Regions from separate parts of the Limosilactobacillus urinaemulieris genome, predicted to be linked through region 2. Evidence: riboswitches for the same ligand, from Rfam matches in the RefSeq annotation. Region 2 holds a riboswitch; the other holds the start of a gene.
What was found. A riboswitch is a leader RNA that binds a small molecule or an ion and turns the genes downstream of it on or off. The one in region 2 is predicted to bind lysine.
Positions count from the first base shown of each region.

Region 1: another riboswitch for lysine. It lies ahead of lysA (diaminopimelate decarboxylase); the one in region 2 lies ahead of MR181_RS02300 (amino acid permease).

Region 1 covers NZ_CAKOBX010000006.1:96,906-103,103, reverse strand. The annotation lists gene dapF (diaminopimelate epimerase) at 1-562, opposite strand, end outside; gene MR181_RS05735 (aspartate kinase) at 577-1,938, opposite strand; gene MR181_RS05730 (NCS2 family permease) at 2,579-3,886, opposite strand; lysine riboswitch at 4,086-4,265, shown strand; gene lysA (diaminopimelate decarboxylase) at 4,356-5,666, shown strand; gene dapD (2,3,4,5-tetrahydropyridine-2,6-dicarboxylate N-acetyltransferase) at 5,699-6,198, shown strand, end outside.
Region 2 covers NZ_CAKOBX010000002.1:180,900-187,097, reverse strand. The annotation lists gene MR181_RS02330 (cation diffusion facilitator family transporter) at 1-800, opposite strand, end outside; gene MR181_RS02325 (metal-dependent transcriptional regulator) at 984-1,649, shown strand; gene MR181_RS02320 (threonine/serine exporter family protein) at 1,771-2,526, shown strand; gene MR181_RS02315 (threonine/serine exporter family protein) at 2,536-3,009, shown strand; gene MR181_RS02310 (phosphatase PAP2 family protein) at 3,060-3,734, shown strand; gene MR181_RS02305 (GNAT family N-acetyltransferase) at 3,805-4,278, shown strand; lysine riboswitch at 4,327-4,500, shown strand; gene MR181_RS02300 (amino acid permease) at 4,600-6,078, shown strand.

The DNA of each region.
Region 1 (6,198 bases), on a different contig from region 2:
CTAATGGTCCTAATTCCTTAAAGCCATCTTCATCAATAAATGAAATCAAGTGGGGATTAGGGACGGCAATTCCCGAAAAGCGGAATCCAGGAAGAAGTTCCGGAACAAGCGTGTTTAGTAAGCGTTCGTGACCCAAGTGATCATAGGGCAAGGCTTCCTTATTAAAACGAACAGGTGAAATCTCAACGGCAAATGCTGGTACTCCAGGAGCTAAGTCGGGTTGCTTTCTAACCCTTAGACTGGCATCCATCGTATCAACCTTAAAATCATCTAGGCCGTCACGTTCAGCGACATACCGGGCAACTGTCCGCAACCCATTACCGCACATGGAAGCTTCACTGCCGTCAGCATTAATCACCCGCATTTGTGCCGTAGCGCCCTTGCGGACAGGGCGATTGACTACTAACACACCATCAGCGCCATCCAGGAGGCCATGCTCCTCACTGGTAATTTGTCGGGCAAGGGCGACTAATTCATCATCGGTTAATTCCTGTTGGAGTTTCGTTTGGTCCAGAATAAAGAAACAATTTTGCGAACCATGAACTTTTAATAATTCAGTCATAACTTCCCTCCTAGTTAACAAAAAAAGCGGTGGTAAATTGCGCGAACTGCAGCATCAGCATCTTGGTTGTAGGTCCCAATCATAATTGCAATTCGAGAAGCCCCCATATTAATCATTGGTACTGCAATATGTTTTTCAGCGATGGGGTTCAGAATATCATTGATAACGCCAGTCCGGTTACGCATTCCTTCGCCGACAACCATCGTAATCGCGTAGTTATCAATCCATTCTAGCCGATCAGGATTAATTTCTTCCTGAATTTCGTTACAAATAATATCAACAAGTTCATCATCGAGTTCTTTCTTGTCGAAAATAATTGTAATATCGTCAATCCCGGATGGCATGTGTTCATATGAAACATCATGGCGGGCAAGAATTTCAAGAATGCGTAAAGTAAACCCGGATTCCTTATTTAGCAAGTATTTATGTAAATATAAAGCTGCAAAGTGCTTCCCGCTAACGACACCCGTAATAATATCAGTTGGCTGGAAAGAATGATCAGGAACAATTAGGGTTCCCGGCTTTTCAGGATTATTGGTATTTTTAACGTTGATCGGAACATTTCCTTGGATTGCTGGAATTAACGCTTCGTCATGGAAGACAGAAAAACCCGCATAAGAGAGCTCTCGCATTTCGCGATAGGTCATTCTTGTGATTGGTTGAGGATCCTTAACAACGTTAGGGTTAGCAGAGTAGATTGCATCAACGTCAGTAAAGTTCTCATACATCTCGGCATGTAGTCCCCGTGCAAGAATCGCTCCAGTGATATCAGAACCGCCCCGAGAGAAGGTTGCAATGTGACCGGCAAGCGTGATTCCGTAAAAGCCAGGAAAAACAATAATGTCGTGCTTACTGAATGAGAAGTTGGCTAACCGCGCATAAGTTTCCGGAATCACAGTAGCATTATTTGGTGTCCCAGCAACCTTTAAACCCACTTCTTCAGGAGTGACGAATCGGGAAGGGTACCCAAGACGGTTAAGAACCAATGACATTAATTCGGCATTTAATCGTTCACCGTGAGCCTTAAACGCGGCCAGTAGGTAATTATTATTCGGATAGTCCCCGTTAGGTAAATTAGCAAGTCGCTCAGCTAGTGGTTGCATTTGACCACTAGGTAAATCAAAATAGTCCGCAATTGCTTGGTAGCGACTAAGAATATTTTTCCGAACGACCATTGCTTCTTGATCATCATTCTTAATAATGGCATGTGCATATTTAATTAATAGATCAGTTACCTTAATGTCATCAGCAGTTCTTTTCCCGGGAGCCGAAGTAACCACTATTCGCCGTTCAGGATCACTCGTAATAATCTTAATTGCGTGTTCATAGCTGGCCCCATCAGCTAATGAACTCCCGCCAAACTTAACTACTTTCATTCTCAATTCTCCTTCTTGCATGAGAACCCCACGCAAACTTTTTAATCGAATTTTAACATTGATTGATAAATATGCAAGAGAAAAATTTAGAGTGCGAGCCGTGACGGACTAGCAATCGAGTACTAAGGAATCCCGGACGATGATTGGTTTGCAATCAAGGACGGGATAGTTAGACGGAGATTGCGGTCACGGCGAGCAGATCTTAACTATGTAACAGCTAAGAAACTTGGACGATGCACGTTTCAACTTGGTAAAAGTAGAAACTCGGGCGAAGCATGTTTTGACACAGTTGCAGTAGAAGTAACTCTAGCAAGTCTCTGGCGAGCAGATCTTAACCATGTAACAGCTAAAAGACTTGGGCAAATACATTTCGGATTAGAGTGTGAGGCACAACTTAAGCCATCATAAAGAGATCAAAAAAACTAGGCTGAAATCAACCTAGTCATAATATGATTGTCGGGCAACATTGCCATAACGTGTTTCCCAGGGACTTGCTAGAACTAACGATTCTAGGCGGCAGAGTCATAATGTGCTCGCTGGTGCCTTACTAGGACTAGCAACCTCCCTCCGAGGCGCAAGTCGCCTTCGTCAGGAGAAATTGCTAGCCTTCCGTAAGGCATTACCCAGCTCGCACTTCCCTCTACTTCATATTTGTTATTCCAAAGAACAGAATAAAGATGACGAAGAGGGCGTACATCATTGGAGAGACGTCTTTGTGGTGCTTGGAAGCAATCATGGTAATTGGGTAAGCGATCATACCAAGGGCTAAACCATCGGAAATGGAGTAGGTTAATGGCATTCCGACCACAACAAGAAAGGCAGGAAAGGCCACTTCAAAGCGATCCCAGTTAATGTACTTCAGATTATTTGCCATTAGAACCCCGACAATAATTAATGCTGGTGCGGTGACCGTTGTTGGAATTACCGCTAGCAGAGGACTAAAGATCATGGAAATCAAGAATAGAATACCGACAAAGACAGCGGTTAATCCTGTTCGACCACCCATGGCAATTCCGGCACTGGATTCAACAGAAGTTCCTAGCGGTGCGGTACCACAAATTGCCCCTTCAACCATGGCAAGAGAGTCAGAGAGGAAGGCCTTACCGATCCGGGGAATCTTACCATTCTTATCAACCATTCCAGCTTGCTGGGTCATTCCAATTAATGTTCCTGCAGTATCGAAGAAGGTAACTAACAGGAAGGTGAGGACAACCATAAATAGCTGTGGTGTATTAATGTCCTTTAAGTGGAAGATAGCGTGACCAAATGTCGGGGCCATGCTTGGTGCTGTAGAGATGATTCCGTGAGGTAGCGGGATTTGACCGATGCACATCCCGAAAATAGCGGTAACGATCATTCCAATAAAGATTGACCCCGGTACGCGGGCAGCCATTAAAATGACGGTTAGGATTAAACCAAAGAGGGTTAACCAAACATCTGGATTACCAAATGAGCCAAGACCAACCAGGGATGATGAATTGTTAACGATTAGTTTACCGTTTTGTAAACCGATGAATGCGATGAATAACCCAATCCCAGCAGAAATCGCGTATTTAATATCTTGTGGAATCGCATCAACCACTTTTTCCCGCAACTTTAGGATTGTAATTAAAATAAATAGGAATGAGGCTACGAGGACACTGGCTAAGGCTGTCTGCCAGTTAATGTGCATACCGATAACAACATTATAGGTAAAGAAAGCAGCACTTCCTAGCGTTGGCGCTAAGGCAATTGGGTAGTTGGCGATTAATCCCATTAAGAAACATCCGACTGCGGTTGCGACTGCGGTAACCGTAAAGGCGGCACCCTTGTTAATTCCTGCCGCATGCAGGATGTTCGGGTTAACAAATAGAATATATGACAAACTCACGAAAGTCGTCAGGGCAGCAATTAATTCGCCCTTGACGGTGGTATGAGCATCGCTTAAATGAAAGATCCGTTCTAACACGATCAATTCTCCTCTTCTTAAAACAAATTTAAAAACTTATTCCTACTAGAATATCACAGAATCCTGCCTAATGATTGCCGAACTTGAAGATTGACTAAATATGAGCGGGATATTCAATTAGTAATGAAAGATAATTAAACAAATATGAGAAAATTTAATGTTTCCGTTGACATTCTAATCTAATAACTTTATTATATTTATAAATCGAAGAGGCGCGGCCAACACCAGTAATCAATTTTAGCCTGCCAAGCAATGAGAATTGATGAACAGGGCGGTCGCCGAAGTACTTAACCTGGCACGGTTAAGGCACTGGGGCGTGGCTGAATAAGTTACGGACTGTCGTGGGACAATATCAGCCCACGTTGCGCTATCGACAAAACGGATAAAATGCATCCACTGTTTGTCTTCGCGCAGACAGTGGATTTTTTTATCACTTTGTTTTCCCCGAATGAGTAATGGAGGAATGAGTATGAACCAACAAATTACTGCTGACCAATTGAATGACGCGGGACACCTGATGATTGGTGGTTGTGATTCAATTGAACTAGCTCAGGAATACGGAACGCCACTGGTTGTTTACGACGTTTCCCAAATCCGACAGCAAATTCGGAGCTTTCGGCGAGTATTTGATGCTAATCAGGTCGACTACGCGGTCAGTTATGCAAGTAAGGCCTTTGCCGCAATTGCAATGTATCAGGTTGCTGCTGTCGAAGGGGCTCACGTTGATGTCGTTTCGGCTGGAGAGCTTTATACAGCAATTAAGGCTGACTTCCCGATGGAACGGGTAAGTTTCCATGGTAATAATAAGTCGCGTGAAGAGCTGGAAATGGCGGTTGACCACCATGTGGGGACGATCATGATTGATAATTTCCATGAGATTGAATTATTAGCTGCGGCGCTTGAGGAACGTGATGCAACCGTCGACGTAATGCTAAGAATCACCCCCGGAATCTCAGCTCATACAAATAAATACATCCAAACCGGGCAAGTTGATAGCAAGTTCGGCTTCGACCTTCAATCTGGTCAAGCGGATGAAGCATTGCAAAAGGTTTTGGCTAATCCGCGGATGAAGATGCGTGGTCTCCATGCTCACATTGGTTCACAAATCTTTGAACTAGCAGGTTTTGAAGGCGTGGCAAAGAAGTTAGTTGAAGTTGCCGCTCATTGGCGAGATGCATTTGGCTATGAAGCACAGGTAATTAACGTTGGTGGTGGCTTTGGGATTCGTTATGTTGCTGCCGACCATCCTCTTAAGCCTGAGGAGTTCGTCGATGCGATTATCAAGGCAATTAAAAAGGAAACCGCAGCAAAAGGACTCTCGATGCCGGCTATTTGGATTGAACCAGGACGGTCAATTGTTGGACCAGCAGGATATAACCTCTATACGGTTGGTTCCCGTAAGGATGTACCGGGTTTGAAGCCATACGTCACGGTTGACGGGGGGATGGGTGATAATATTCGACCAGCTCTTTACCAAGCTGAATATGAAACCGTTCTGGCAAGTAATCCGCAAGCACCAATCAAAGAACATGTCCGCCTTGCCGGAAAGTACTGTGAGTCTGGTGATATTTTAGCCCAGGATCAGGGTCTACCGGAAACTCAACCAGGTGACGTTCTTGCCATGCTTGATACTGGAGCTTACGGTTACTCAATGGCTTCAAATTACAACCGTAATCCCCGACCAGCAGTTGTTTTTGCAGAAGGCAGCAAGGCCCAGCTTGTGATTGAGCGGGAGTCCTTAGCTGACTTGGTTCATTTAGATCGTAAATATCAACAATAATGACTAATAATAGGAAGAAAGAGGTAACAACGATGGCTGAATTAGATGCGCAAGCGATTATTAACTACATTGGCAATGCTCCTAAGAAGACACCCGTAAAGGTTTATTTAAAGGGGAACTTAAATGAAATTAACTTTCCGGAAGAAGTTCAATCATTTATTGATGATCATACCGGTGTAATCTTCGGTGATTGGTCAGTGGTTGAACCGTTATTAAAGGAAAACGCTGATTTGATTGCAGATTACCACATTGAAAATGATTGCCGTAATTCTGCAGTTCCGCTGCTTGATTTAAAAGGACTTAATGCCCGGATTGAACCAGGAGCAACCATTCGTGACAAGGTCCTAATTGGAAATAACGTTGTTGTCATGATGGGAGCAACAATTAATATTGGTGCTGAAATTGGTGATGACACGATGATTGATATGGGAGCAATCCTTGGCGGCCGAGCAATTGTTGGTAAGCATTGTCATATCGGTGCGGGAACCGTTCTTGCCGGAGTTGTCGAACCTGCTTCAGCCCAACCAGTACG
Region 2 (6,198 bases):
TCGCGGAGAATTTTATCGACCTGACTATAGATTTTTTCAACATCGCTTAGCTTCATATCGTGACAGTTTAGATGGGCGGAAAAGATGATTCGCTTCTCGTCAATCATCCATGCGTGAACATGGTGAACCGCGGTAACACCATCAATCTTAACTAAATCTTGTTCAATTCCGTTATAGTCAAGCTTTGGTGCGGATTCCATTAGAATAGTAACGGTTTGCTTGATTACAGGCCAAGCCTCATAGGCAATGTAAATTGCCACCGCAATCGTCAAAACTGGATCAAGCCAGGTGAGGTTAACAAATGTTAGAATCACACCGCCAATAATTACGGCAAATGATGATAAGGCGTCACTTAAGACATGAAGGTAAGTTGCTTTTACATTTAAGTTATTGTGGCTTCCAGAATGAAGTAGAACCGCTGAAAGTAAGTTCGCTACTAAACCAACAACGGCAACGATTAACATTATCTCACCGTTAATATGTGTGGGCTGCTGGATTCGTTTAATGGCTTCGATAATTAAGAAAACCGAGACGATTATTAGGAAAGCAGCGTTGACCATTGCCGCAAGAATTTCAGCCCGACGGTATCCGTATGTCCGTTTGCTTGTCTCCGGCTTGTTAGCAATCGACTGGGCAACATAGCCAAGAACAATTGAAAATGAGTCTCCTAAGTTATGAAAGGCATCGGATAGTAGGGCGAGACTCCCTGAAACTAGCCCCCCAATAATTTCAACAACAGTAATCAGAACGTTTAGTACGGTTACCGCTAAAAAGCGTTTTCCCGTGATTTGTTCATCCATCATAAACTCCTCATTTCTTTGATATCTCCTTCCTAAGTTTAGCATATTAAATTGTTAACTAACAAAAAAATTAGGTTATCCGAAGAAGATGTTTATTGATTATGCTATAATCAAATATGTTATTATAAATTAACCAGATGACCGTTCGTAGGCCGACAAACAAAGTAGAGGAGGATGTAGCCCTTGACACCGATGAAAGAAGATTATCTTAAGATTATCTTTGAGCTAGGTGGTAGTCACAAAAAGGTTTCAAATAAGGATATTTCGTTAGGCCTAGGTATAGCGGCAGGTTCTGTAACAGAAATGGTTTCAAAATTATCTGATGAAGGACTAGTAGTTCATGAACCCTATGCTGGTATTTCACTTACCGAAAAGGGACAGAAGTACGCAGCCGAGCTAGTTCGTAAGCACCGCTTATGGGAAACATTCCTTGTTGATAAGCTTCACTATAATTTTGCGGATGTTCACTCAGAAGCTGAAGTCTTAGAACACCAAACAAGTGACCGTTTAGCAACAGCATTAGATAACTTTTTACAACACCCGCAGGCATGTCCTCATGGTGGGGTTATCCCATCAGCGAGTGGACAGTTTCCTGATGTTTCACACCGTCTGCTGGCAGATGCAAATGATGGTGAAACAGTTCAGCTTGAGCGGTTTTTAGATAACCATGAATTATTAACATATCTGGAAGAGTTAAAGCTCCGGCCAAATGATACCATTAAAGTAATACGCCACGAGCCGTTTGAAGGGCCGTTAGTTATTGAAAAAGATGGTGAAGACACCCCGCTAAATGTTTCGTATAAGGCGTCACATAACATCTTTATTAAGGCCGAAAATTCAGACAAATAGTGATGTAAAGGGTCGAGAATTAGCTCGGCCCTTTTTGCTACTTTAGCGTTAGAAAAAGATAACAACTCAGCTTCTTGTAGAGATGAAACATGAACTAGGAACGTCGGGAGGGAAAACATTAATGCTAACAGAAGAACGACGAATTCTTGCATTGCGGACCTGTGTTCTAGCAGGAAGACTGCTCATTGAAAATGGTTCAAATATGGAACGAGTCAACGATACCTTAGATCGAATAGCAAAAAATGCCGGCTTGAGAAAATTTCAAGCTTTCACAACGTTAACCGGGATTGTTGCGAGCAGTGACGATCTCCCTAATTCGCAGGTTGCTGATATTCGACGCCGAAAAAATGATCTTAGTAAGGTTGCAGCAGTGAATGAAGTTTCTCGTGAACTAGCAAGCGGGCTAATTGAATTACCCGAGGCTCATGCTCAATTAAAATCAATTGAACGCCAGACAACTGAATGGTGGCAAAATCCATTAGAGGCTTTTGCCGCTGCTGTTTTAAGTGCAGCATTGATGATTGTCTTTACTGGAGATGTTGTTGACTGGTGGGCGGCATTTATCATTGGCGGCTTAAGTTATGCTGTATTTTCGTTTGTTGTCCGTAAATTTAAAATTCAGTATCTTGGTGAATTTTGTGCGTCGTTAGTTATTGGTGGCTTAGCAATTCTAACCGTTAAACTTGGCTGGACTCAAAATGCAAATTCAATTATTATTGGTGGCGTAATGCCGCTGGTACCAGGGATTCCCCTAACCAACGCTGCTCGGGACCTTGTTTCTGGTAATCTCATTAGTGGTCCAACTCGAGGGATCGAAGCAATATTAACTGCAGTAGCGATTGGTAGTGCAATTGTAATCATTATGCGTTTTAGTTAGGAGAAGCGAATGAACTGGGAAAACTTATTTATACAATTTATTCTTTCATATGTATCTACTGTTTGCTTCGGTATTTTATTGCATATCCCAGTGCGGGCGTATAATACAGCTGGAATTATTGGTGGCGGTGTTTGGGTCATCTATTGGATAATGTATTATCATCAGCATACCGGTTTGGCGATTAGTAATCTTTTCGCTGCCATTTTAATTTCCCTATTTAGTATGGCTGCTGCTCGTCACCTGAAGATGCCAATGATTGTATTTAATGTTCCGGCTCTAGTTCCGTTTGTTCCAGGAGGGCAGGCCTACAAACTTGTCCGTAATTTTGCAATTGGTAACTATCAATTAGCAACAGTATATCTTTATCAAGTTATTGTAATTGCTGGGGCGATTACTCTTGGTTTCGGACTTGGCGAACTGTTAATTCGAGCGGTAAACTACTTGCATATCAGTTTAGCAAAAACTTCAAAATCAAAAAGCTAGGGGTATGGTATACTCTAAATTAATGTTTAATTGATGATAGGAGAAAGATAATGTTAATTGTTCCAGATAATCAACGGTGGAAACGATTTACAATTAGCGGGATCGTTTTTATTATTTTGATGCTAATGATTAAGTTCAATTCAACGATCGGAACCACAATGGATGCGGTTTTTCAATCGTTATTTACTAGCCAACGATTGGAAAATATTGGCTGGTTCCATGCCCTGATGACTCTGATTTCCTTTTTAGCAAGTCCTAAACTTGACTTGCTATGGGTCCTAATTATTGCAATTGCTTTATGGTTACGAAATTATCGGATTCCTGCAGTATGGGCAATCTGTACAATTGTTGGTGGGGATGTCGTAGGAACGTTGGTTAAGCATTTTGTAAAACGGGCACGACCAGCGCAACACTTAGCTGTCGATGACGGTTATAGTTTTCCAAGTGGTCATACTCTTGGATTGTTTCTGGTCGCCGGGATCCTTTTTCTTGTGGTAATCCCAATAATTCAGAAAGCAGCTGTCCGGACGATCTGCCAGTTATTATTAATCTTTGCAATTTTCTTCTTGGCAGTTTCACGGGTATACTTATATGCTCACTGGCCCGTAGATACTATTGCGGCAATGGCCTTGGCATATGCTTGGCTTCAAGTTGCTGAATGGTTATACGTTGCTTGGGCACCTAAACTACGCGAATTAAAAATCTTTAGTAACTCAATTTATTAAATGAAAAACGCAAAGGATCATTTTTGATTTGTTTGCGTTTTTTATTTCCCGGGAAATGGATGGTCTTTTAATGGAAATTAAAACGAAACGCCTTATTATTGAAAGGGTTCGGCAACAAAAAATTACCGAACTAACACCGCTGCTAAAATATCAATCATTATTTCAGCAGGCAGGGTTAGTCACAGCCGGAAAGGTTGACCTAGATACTTTAGGAATGCTTGCCCAAACGGAATGTTTACTACAAATAAGGGAAAGGAGAAAGCGAGTATTGCTTGGCCTAATTATCCTTCTCCATTCTTACGATAAAACAGGTGTTATTCTTTCAGGGCAATATGAGATTGGCTACCTGCTTCTTCCACAGAAGCAGCATCAAGGATACATGACGGAAGGGGTGAATGCTGTTTGTAATCAGCTAAGTCACTCCCAAATCATAGTAACTGCAGAGGTAAAAGGTAATAATATTTCATCAATTGGCGTTTTAAAACGATGTAATTTTATTCGTATCGCTATAACTTCAGGAATGATCGAACTCTGGAAGCGCTAAGACACACGATGATGTCTTGCGTTATTAAATGATGAGAGTATAATGTTATCGAAATGAAGAGGTTGCATTCTTTATTAGTATTAACTATTAGGAAAATAAGTTCCGGAGTGGTTTTGAAAGGAAAGAATGCCGAAATACTGCTTAGCTTATTCTGAGCAGTATTGGGTCATGATTGAAGAAGTCATGGACTGTCGCGATAAATCGCGGGGCGCTTCGCTGAACGATTCAATGATAAATCTTGGGTCTTCTAATGAGGTTGCCTTGTTGGAAGATCCTTTTTTATTGAGTAAGTCGCTCGGATATTTACGGGAGGAATTTAAGATGACAGAAGACACGGGTAATGGTCAGGGACAGATAAAAAGAACGCTTAAAACACGTCACCTGGCGATGATTGCTCTTGGTGGAACGATTGGTACTGGTTTATTTATTACCAGTGGTTCAGCAATCTCAACTGCTGGACCAGGTGGAGCCCTAGTTGCATACGGAATCATGGGTATTATGGTTTATTTCTTGATGACTAGCCTTGGTGAAATGTCAACTTATATGCCGCTTACTGGTTCATTTTCTGCATTCTCATCAAAGTTTGTTGATCCTGCATTAGGCTTTGCAATGGGATGGAATTACTGGTTTAACTGGGCGATTACAATTCCAGTCGATGTAACCAGTGCGGGAATTGTAATGAATTTCTGGCTACCGCATGTTCCTAGCTGGGTATTTAGCACAATTGTCTTAGTTTTAGTTTTCCTTATTAACTATTTGTCGGTTCGTTCGTACGGTGAAACAGAATACTGGTTAGCATTAATTAAGGTAATTACCGTGATCGTTTTCTTAATTGTCGGGGTTGCAATCATTCTCGGAATTATGGGCGGTCAACCAGTTGGTTTTAGTAACTTCCACTACAAAAAAGCACCATTTGTTGGCGGTATTCCAGCAATTATTAGTGTATTTTTGGTTGCTGGTTTCTCTTTTCAAGGGACAGAATTAGTGGGGATTACTGCTGGAGAGGCTGCTACTCCTGAAAAGTCAATTTCAAAAGCAATTCATTCAACTTTCTGGCGAATTCTTCTTTTCTATATTTTTGCCATTTTTGTAATTGCCTGTATCCTACCATATACAGATAAGAACCTGTTAAATTCGGATGTTACTAACATTACAATGAGTCCGTTTACAATTATTTTTAAGCGGGCTGGATTAGCAGTCGCTGCCAGTATCATGAATGCAGTTATCTTAACTGCGGTTGTCTCTGCAGCTAACTCTGGTTTATATGCTTCAACCCGGATGCTTTACTCGCAGGCTCGTGAAGGTTATGCATGGCGATTCTTCGGCTATGTTAACCGTCGCGGAATACCGATTTATGCGCTAATCGGAACGATGGTTGTGTCGACATTAGCATTCGCAACTCAGTTTGTTGTTCCGCAAGCTTACCTCTACCTAACAGATGCTTCTGGACTTTGTGGCTTTATTGCATGGCTAGGGATTGCTATTTCACATTACCGGTTCCGGAAAGCTTATACTGCTCAAGGTCATTCTGTAAGTGAACTTAAATATCACGCAACTCTGTATCCTTTTGGGCCAATTTTTGCGTTTGTTCTTTGTACAATTGTTATTTGTGGACAGAATGTTGAGGCCTTCGCAAAACTTGACTGGTCAAATATTTTGATTACATACATGAGTGTGCCGCTATTCTTGATTTTGTTCTTCTACTACAAAATTCGCTATAGGACCCATATTATTCCGTTGAAGAAGGTAGATCTTTCTCGGCGGACTAAGGGTGAAAAGTATGATCCGGAACAAAATTAATTAAAATTTGAAGAGGGTTTCTATACCTGGAAAATTTAGGTATAGGGATCCTCTTTGAATTTAGGAAGAGACTTCTAATTCAGTCTCTTCTTTTTTTTGATGTTCAATGTTAGAATAGTA